DNA from 2 places in the Sanguibacteroides sp. AM78-02pH3A genome. Region 2 is predicted to be linked to the other one. Evidence: riboswitches for the same ligand, from Rfam matches in the RefSeq annotation. Region 2 holds a riboswitch; the other holds the start of a gene.
What was found. Region 2 has a riboswitch for cobalamin ahead of PGR74_RS04760 (ABC transporter substrate-binding protein). Riboswitches for the same ligand answer to the same signal wherever they lie in the genome.
Positions count from the first base shown of each region.

Region 1: linked by a shared signal. The riboswitch ahead of PGR74_RS04305 (ribonucleoside triphosphate reductase) and the one ahead of PGR74_RS04760 (ABC transporter substrate-binding protein) in region 2 are both predicted to bind cobalamin.

Region 1 covers NZ_JAQEHX010000002.1:358,578-362,901, reverse strand. Annotated here, with positions in the region: gene PGR74_RS04320 (ABC transporter ATP-binding protein) at 1-134, shown strand, start outside; gene zupT (zinc transporter ZupT) at 321-1,124, shown strand; gene PGR74_RS04310 (cation diffusion facilitator family transporter) at 1,135-2,040, shown strand; cobalamin riboswitch at 2,198-2,378, shown strand; gene PGR74_RS04305 (ribonucleoside triphosphate reductase) at 2,481-4,324, shown strand, end outside.
Region 2 covers NZ_JAQEHX010000002.1:461,210-465,533, forward strand. Annotated here, with positions in the region: gene PGR74_RS04745 (lipid A phosphoethanolamine transferase) at 1-315, opposite strand, end outside; gene PGR74_RS04750 (BamA/TamA family outer membrane protein) at 302-1,477, opposite strand; gene cobI (precorrin-2 C(20)-methyltransferase) at 1,568-2,275, opposite strand; cobalamin riboswitch at 2,386-2,581, shown strand; gene PGR74_RS04760 (ABC transporter substrate-binding protein) at 2,609-3,769, shown strand; gene PGR74_RS04765 (iron ABC transporter permease) at 3,774-4,324, shown strand, end outside.

The DNA.
Region 1 (4,324 bases), 100 kb from region 2:
CCTACCCTTCCACTCTTTACCCGATATTAAAACTAAAAACGGCCCGGGAGATGAGTTTTCTTCCCTCCGGGGGAGAAAAAATCCCCGTACACTCGTTCGAAGAATTGACCGATCTTTTAAAATCCCTACCCTAACTTAAACCTTCCCGAGAAACGATGGTCCTCTGCAGCACTCCGAAAACGTCCATCCCATGTCCCAAAAAATGAATTTTCATTTTCTTTACCGAGGCTTTTTCATACCCGTAAAAAATCTATCTTTGTAAAATAAACCAAACGAAATCTCCGGAAAACATCGGGTATAACCCGGATAATATCGAATTCATGAAAGAAAGTTTATTTATTCCGTTATTATTGACTTTACTTGCAGGATTGGCAACCGGTATCGGTAGCCTGATCGCTTTTTTCACCCATCACACGAACAAACGTTTTCTCTCCTTTTCGCTGGGACTCTCCGCGGGAGTAATGATATACGTCTCTTTCGTGGAAATCTTCCAACAGGCGGAAACTTCCCTTACGGCCGAGTTAGGTTCAAAATACGGTATGACCATGACGGTCCTCTGCTTCTTCGCGGGAATGTCATTGATCGGTATCATCGATCGTCTGGTACCTTCCTTTGAAAATCCTCACGAAGTTCGTTCCGTAGAAAGTATGGATACCCCTCCCCCCAAGGATACAAAATTGATGCGCATGGGACTGATGACGGCCCTGGCCATCGGCATCCATAACTTCCCGGAAGGTATCGCTACTTTCACGGCTGCAGTGGAAAGCCCGACTTTAGGAATTGCAATAGCCGTCGCTATCGCCATCCACAATATCCCGGAAGGTATTGCCGTTTCTGTTCCTATTTACCATGCAACCGGAGATCGTAAAAAGGCATTTCGTTATTCCCTTCTGTCCGGCCTGGCGGAACCGACCGGTGCTCTTCTGGCTTATTTAGTACTCATGCCCTTTATGTCGCCCGTCCTGATGGGATGTATCTTCGCAGCCGTCGCAGGTATCATGGTCTTTATTTCCATAGATGAATTACTTCCTGCCGCCCGGGAATACGGAGAACACCACATCTCCATCTACGGACTTATCTCCGGAATGGGAATCATGGCTTTAAGTTTAATTTTATTGGCATAACCAAAAAGATATGGAACATACGCACGAACATCACCACCATAGAATCACCAGTCTAAATAAAGCTTTTATCATAGGGATCACGTTAAACACGGCTTTCGTGGTCGTTGAATTCGTTGCGGGATTCTGGTTTAATTCTTTGGGATTACTCTCGGATGCGGGACACAACTTAAGCGATGTCTTCAGTCTTGTATTGGCCATGCTGGCTTTCCGGCTTTCCCGCGTACAAGCCAATACCAAATACACGTACGGCTACAAAAAAAGCACGGTCTTAGCCTCCCTTTTAAATGCCGTCATCCTGTTGATTGCCGTAGGCTTCATCTTGGGAGAAAGCATCAACAAACTATTCCATCCTCAGCCGGTCGACGGAGACGCCGTCGCCTGGGTTGCCGGAGTCGGAGTAGTCATCAACGGGATCACGGCCTGGCTGTTTATGAAAGATAAAGAAAAGGACCTGAACGTAAAAGGAGCTTATCTACATATGGCAGCAGATGCCTTGGTCTCCATCGGTGTTTTGGTCTCCGGATTGATTATCGCCAACACGGGATGGAATATCATCGATCCGCTTATCGGGATCGGAATTGCCGTCATCATCGTTTATTCCACTTGGGGATTGCTGCGAGACAGTATTCGCTTGTCCTTAGACGGGGTTCCCGCCGGAACCGATTACAGACAGGTCGAAAAAACCATTGCCTCTGCCCGCGGGGTAAAAGGATTTCATCATTTGCATATCTGGGCTTTAAGCACGACCGAAACCGCTCTTACCGTACACGTCGTCATCGATGACATGTCCCAAATGGAAACCGTAAAATGCGATTTGAAACATGAATTGGAGCATATCGGCATTATTCATGCCACGTTGGAATTTGAAGCACCGGGATCTCATTGCAAGGATTGCCAAAAAGAATATTCAGACTAAAATGTTTCCCAAAAATGAAAACTTTATTAAATAAATATCATACAAAATTTTCCTATTCATACACACAAACAACTTAATATAAGTTTATTAACAATATATTCCACTTAGAATTATTGTTAAAAACAAAGATTACGATATATCCTATCTTATTTTTATTTACTTTCGTCATGCATTCGGTTCACGTTTGTGATTAATAGGGAATCCGGTGAAAATCCGGGACTATACCCGTAGCTGTAAGCTTTTTTTGTTTTTCGATCAAGAGATCCACTGTCGGATAACCGATGGGAAGGAGGTCGAAAATAGCGAGTCAGAAGACCTGCCGATTGCGATATATCCGTAACTTTCGGGTGAAAAGCGAGGAGAAGGCTTGCCTATCGGACTATTCTCATTTTACCCAAGGTTATAGTAAATTTATTTATTCATTACTAAAACCTTTAAGAATGAACGAAAACAGCTCTTTTTCAAAAATTGTAAAACGCAACGGGGAGATTTGCGATTTTAAAGCGGAAAAAATCGAACAAGCGATTTTTAAAGCTACGCGAGCAACGGGAAACCCTCATCGTAAAACAGCACGCGAACTCTGCAACAAGGTGATTGAAATTCTAAAAACCGACACCCCAGAAGGAGTCATTCCCCACGTGGAGATCGTACAGGACACGGTTGAACAGGTACTCTTGCAACACGGAGATTTCAATTTATTGAAAATTTATCTGCTTTACCGGAAACAACATGAACAGATCCGGAATTCCAAGGTATTGCTTACCAATATCGAAGTGATGGACGATTACCTGACTTTAAGCGACTGGAAAGTAAAAGAGAGTGCCAATTCGTCCTATTCTCTACAAGGGTTAAACCAACATATCTCCACCCAGATCACGTCCAATTACTGGTTAAACAATCTCTATCCGGAGAGAATATCCGAAGCTCACAAAAGCGGGGCCCTTCATATTCACGATCTCGGATTTTTAAGCGTGTATTGTGTCGGATGGGATCTGAAAGACTTACTAACAGTCGGTTTCAGGGGAGTTGAGGGAAAAGCCCAAAGTAAACCGGCCAAACATTTCCGGACAGCTTTAGGACAAATTGTCAACTTTTTCTATACCATGCAGGGAGAAGCCGCCGGGGCTCAGGCCTTCTCCAATTTCGATACCTTCCTGGCCCCTTATATCCGCTACGATCAATTGGATTACAAACAGATAAAACAATGCTTACAGGAGTTTCTGTTTAACTTAAACGTACCGACACGCGTCGGCTTCCAAACCCCTTTTACCAACATTACCATGGACCTAACTGTTCCGGATTTCTTAAAAAACGAACCGATTGTTCACGGCGGAGAAATCAAGGAAGAAGTATACGGCGACTTCCAAGCGGAGGTCACTTTACTAAATAAAGCATTTACCGAAGTAATGTACGAAGGTGATGCTTCCGGCAGTCTCTTCTCCTTCCCTATCCCGACCTACAATATCACTCCGGATTTTGATTGGAACAATCCCGAACACGAAGGGATATGGGAGATGACGGCCAAATACGGGATTCCCTATTTTTCCAATTTCGTGAACTCCGATATGAAACCGGACGATGTCCGCAGCATGTGCTGCCGTTTACGCTTGGATAAACGGGAATTGATGAAACGGGGAGGAGGACTGTTTGCTGCCAACCCGCTTACCGGGTCCGTGGGTGTCGTTACTATCAATCTGCCCCGTTTAGGTTATGAATCCGTATCGGAAGAAAACTTTTATCAACGTCTACGTTATTTGATGGAAATCGCTAAAGATAGCCTGGAGATCAAACGAAAAGTCATTGAACGTTATACCGAAAAAGGACTTTATCCCTACTCCAAATACTACCTCAGACACGTACACGAACGTTACGACTGTTTCTGGAAAAACCATTTCTCTACCATCGGGATAAACGGAATGAACGAATGCTGCCTCAACTTCTTAGGAGTACCTATCACCCATTCGGACGGAATAGAATTCGCTCAAAAAACAATGCTTTTCATGCGGGACATTTTAACCGAATTTCAGGAGGAGACCGGCAACATCTATAATTTGGAAGCCACTCCGGCAGAAAGTACCTCCTATCGTTTTGCTTTACTGGACACGGCCGCATATCCGGACATTATCGTGGCCAACCGGAAAGAATTCGAAAAAGGAGCACAACCTTATTACACGAATTCCACCCATTTACCGGTACATTTTACGGAAGACCTGTACGAAGCACTCGAACAACAGGATCAGCTTCAAACCCTTTATACCGGAGGAACCGTCTTCCACGTTTTTAC
Region 2 (4,324 bases):
GTTGGTCGTTGGTAAATTCAAAAACATATCAACGGCAATAACGGATTCTCCGAAAAGGTAAAACAAGACCATTTGAAAGGCGTGGAATATCAATAGGGGGATTAGGATGAGTTGGATCAGTCCGGCCTTTTTGAGCAGGGAAAACACGATAAGGTATACTCCTAAAGGAGCAAGGATAAGAATGATCCTTCCTAATCCCGAAAGAGGTTCCGTGAAGATTAAGAAGCAGTTCGGTATCATGTTCAGGATGATGAAAAACCAAAAAACTGCTTTGGGTTTTTTCGTGAAATCGGAAATAAAATTAAAAAGCTTCATTGATATTGAAGTAGAATGCGTTCTGTCCTTTGCCGAAACCATAATCTAATCTTACGTTAACTCTGTTTTTAAATTCCCAGCGATATCCCAATCCGTAGGAGGGAAGGGTTTGACTCCATTTGAATTTGTCCGTTTTCGGAAAAACATTTCCGGCTCCACCCCAAACGACAATGCCATGTCGGTTGTAGATTTTTTGCCGGAGTTCCACCTGGGTCTGAACCATATCGTTGTCTCTGTATTGTCCTTCGTAATATCCGCGCATCCGGTAGGGACCTCCTAATAGGGCAACCATACTCCACGGGGTATCTCCGTAATTGAAAATACCTTGTATCTCCGAAGCAAGGATACCTCCTTTCCATAGCTTATGGTAATAACGGAGTTCTACGCTCGTTCTATTGAAATCATAGTCATTTCCCAAAAATTTAGGAAAAAATTGTTGTTCTAATTTGGCATAAAATCCCTTGCTCGGATTCGGAATAAAATCCCTCGAATCGTAGGAAGCTACGATTCCGGGACCGAAGCAGGAGATGCTGCTCTTTTCTCCGTTAAGGAATGAAATATCTTTAAAATCTTTTCCGTTAACGTTCCTGAACATCAGGTTGGGCCCCACGTAGGTATTTTTGGCGACTTTGAATAAAAAATCCAGTTTAATTTGATTTTCTAACCGTTTAAAGGTCGTGCTGGAATCCCTGTGTCCGGCTTCATAACCGATTCCCCAGTAAGAACTCGGAAAAGAGAAAAAATAGATGTTTCCGTCGATTCGGAATTTGTCTTTCGGAAATATCGTATTCCCGCGAATCCCTAACAGGTAAAATCCGGTTGTGGTGATATCACCGTAAATAGAAACATTGGAGGGAGATATGGATTTGTCTGAACGGTCTAATCGGTATAGACCGGAAGCGACCACGCCGAGGCCTAATTTGGTATCGCTCGAAAAATGAGGTCCTCCGATGATGGAGAAATCGAATTTTTTCTCTTCTTTTACTTCGTTCGATTCGGCAAAATAACGATAAAAACGCTTGAAAAAATTATCTTTTTTTGTTTTCACGGAATCAGGAATCTCGTTTATGCTGTCCCTTTTTTCTATTAGTCCGTCTGCTTTGCCCTGGGATATACCAAAGCCAAACAGGAGAATAAAGATATATAGTGATCGTTGAATCATATCTTGTTTTGTTGGAAGTAGTTGGAATATAGATTTTAATACACGGTTTTAATTCTGTTAGACGATGTACGCAAGATTTATGCCATTTGTTTACTTTTTGATAATCATCAAAGAAAAATAAGGAAATTCTTTCGTCATGATTTCCTCTTTGTCTTGGTAATAAAGCTCTCCGGTCGTACCGATATTTTCAAAATAATGAACATGAAGTGACGGGTTCTTTGCTATAAAGCGATGGATCTCGTCCGTACATTGTGAAAGTTTCATAATTACAATGACATAGTTTTTTTCTATTAAGCCCTGGAGTTCTCCCGAGGAAACGGTGCCGGGAAGGACAATTAGTTTTTCCTCCTGTTTCACGATATGGAGACCGGCCAATGCACCGGCCGCGATAAAAGCCGGAATTCCGGCTGATGTCGTGATGGGAATTCCGGCGTTTGATAGTTTCTCAAACAGATAATTGCCGGAAGAATAGAAACCGGAGTCTCCTTCCGCTGTAATGGATACGATCTCCCCTTTGTTTATTTTTTCCTGAATTTCCAAGGCTATTTGATCATACATCCGATTGGCTTCCGTCCGGTCTTTTGACATAGGGACCGGAAAACAGTGAATCCGGGTTGTATCGACGGGCAATGCCCGCAATATGGTTAAAGAACGGGATTTAAAATTACCGTTTTTATCTGCGGTTCCCGGACAGTATATGCTTGTCGATTCTTGTAAGGTTTTCAGGGATTTAACCGTGATTAATTCCGGATTGCCTGGTCCTAATGAGACGTTTATGATTTTTCCTGTTATTGCCATATCTATGATTTTAATCGTAAAAAGCAAATTTGAATCTCTTTATGATCTCTGGGTCATAAATTTGCGAGGGCAAAAGTCGTAAAAAAAAGAATGTGATCAAAATAATATTTATATCTTTGCATGCGTCTTGGTATTTCCATAAGGAAAAGGGAATCCGGTGAAATTCCGGGGCTGTCCCCGCAGCTGTAAAGTCAATCGCTATCTCGTAATGAGGTAGATCTTTTCGGTACAACCACTGAAATGTGTCTGTTTTGGGAAGGAGAAAAGATGACAAGCCAGAAAACCTGCCAGATGTGTACATTGATTAAATTTAATCTTTCGGAGGAAAAGAAAATGAATACATTCATGCAATTATCTTTAGTATTGTTGTTATCTGTCGGTTTACTTTCTTGTAAACCGGAAAAACGTCGGGCTAAGGTTGATTCTGTCGTATCCGGTATTAAAGCGGAATCAGACACTGCAAGACAAATCCGGCTGAAGTATGCGCAAGGCTTTCGGGTCGAATATCGGAAGGATTATTTGTTATTGGAGATACAAGACCCACAAAATAAAAATAGTACTTGTTACCGGTTCGTTTTGAAGAAGCGGGGAGGTCATGCCTCTTTTCCCGAGGGAGTTCCCGTGATCGATCTTCCGGTCAGGCATTTGATCTGTATGACCTCTTTACAGTTGTCCAATGTTATTAAGTTGGGAGCGATGGATCGGGTGGTCGGAATTACGAGTACCCGTTACCTTTTCAATGAAACCATGCAAAAGCAGGTGGACGAGGGGAGGACTCAAAAGATCGGTATCGAAGGTAATTTCGATAATGAGGTGATCATGAATATCAATCCGGATTTGATGCTGATTTCCCCTTTTAAACGAGGGGGATATGATGCGGTGAAAGATATAGGCATTCCTTTGGTTCCTCATTTGGGCTACAAAGAGATGACTCCGTTGGGACAGGCCGAATGGATTAAGTTTACCGGTTTATTGTTGGGAATGGAAGAGGATGCGAATCGGATATTCGGTCAGATAGAGCAACGATATAATGAATTGAAACGGTTGGTACGGGATGTGAAGCGGCGCCCGGTTGTATTCAGTGGAGAGCTGAGGGGTGGCGTATGGTATGCGGTCGGGGGAAAAAGTTTTTTGGCTCAATTGTTTCATGATGCGGGAGCCGATTATTTTTTAAAAGATGATCCCAGATCGGGAGGAGTTACTCTCGATTTTGAAACGGTCTATAATCAGGCCGAGAGTGCGGATTATTGGCGTATCGCGAACAGCTTTCCCGGAGAGTATAATTACGATGCGTTGAAAGCACAGGATGAAAGATACGCGGATTTCAAGGCGTTCCGGCAAAAAGGGGTGATCTATTGCAATATGAGGGAAAAACCGTTTTACGAGAGTATGCCGGCCGAGCCGGATATTGTTTTGGCTGATATGATTAGGGTTTTTCATCCGGAGTTGTTGCCGGATTATCGGCCGGTGTATTATGATTTGTTAAAAAAGTAGGAAGATGAACATACGGAGAAATACGGTATTGATTTTTTCCATTATAGTATTTATTATCGTCTTTTTGTTGCTGAATCTGGTTTTGGGATCGGTTTCCATTCCTTTTACCTCCGTGTGGAACGTGTTGACAGGGGGAGAGGGAGAACCGGTGGCTTGGCAGAATATCGTTTGGAAATCTCGTTTACCTCAGGCGTTGACCGCATTGGTGGCAGGAGCTGGCTTGTCTATCAGTGGATTACAGATGCAGACGATTTTCCGGAATCCTTTGGCCGGTCCTTCCGTGTTGGGGATTAGTTCCGGAGCCAGTTTGGGAGTTGCTTTCGTTGTGCTTCTTTCGGGCAATCTGGGAGGGGTCGCTTTGAGCCGTTTAGGGTTTATCGGAGAGGTGGCCATGTCCGTAGCGGCTGTGATAGGGGCTCTGTCTGTTATGGCTTTGATCGTTTTTGCTTCCGGGAAGATAAAAGGGAGTGTTACTTTATTGATTATCGGAGTGATGATCGGCTATATTGCCAACGCGATTATCGGGGTGTTGAAATTTTTTAGCGTGGAGGAGGA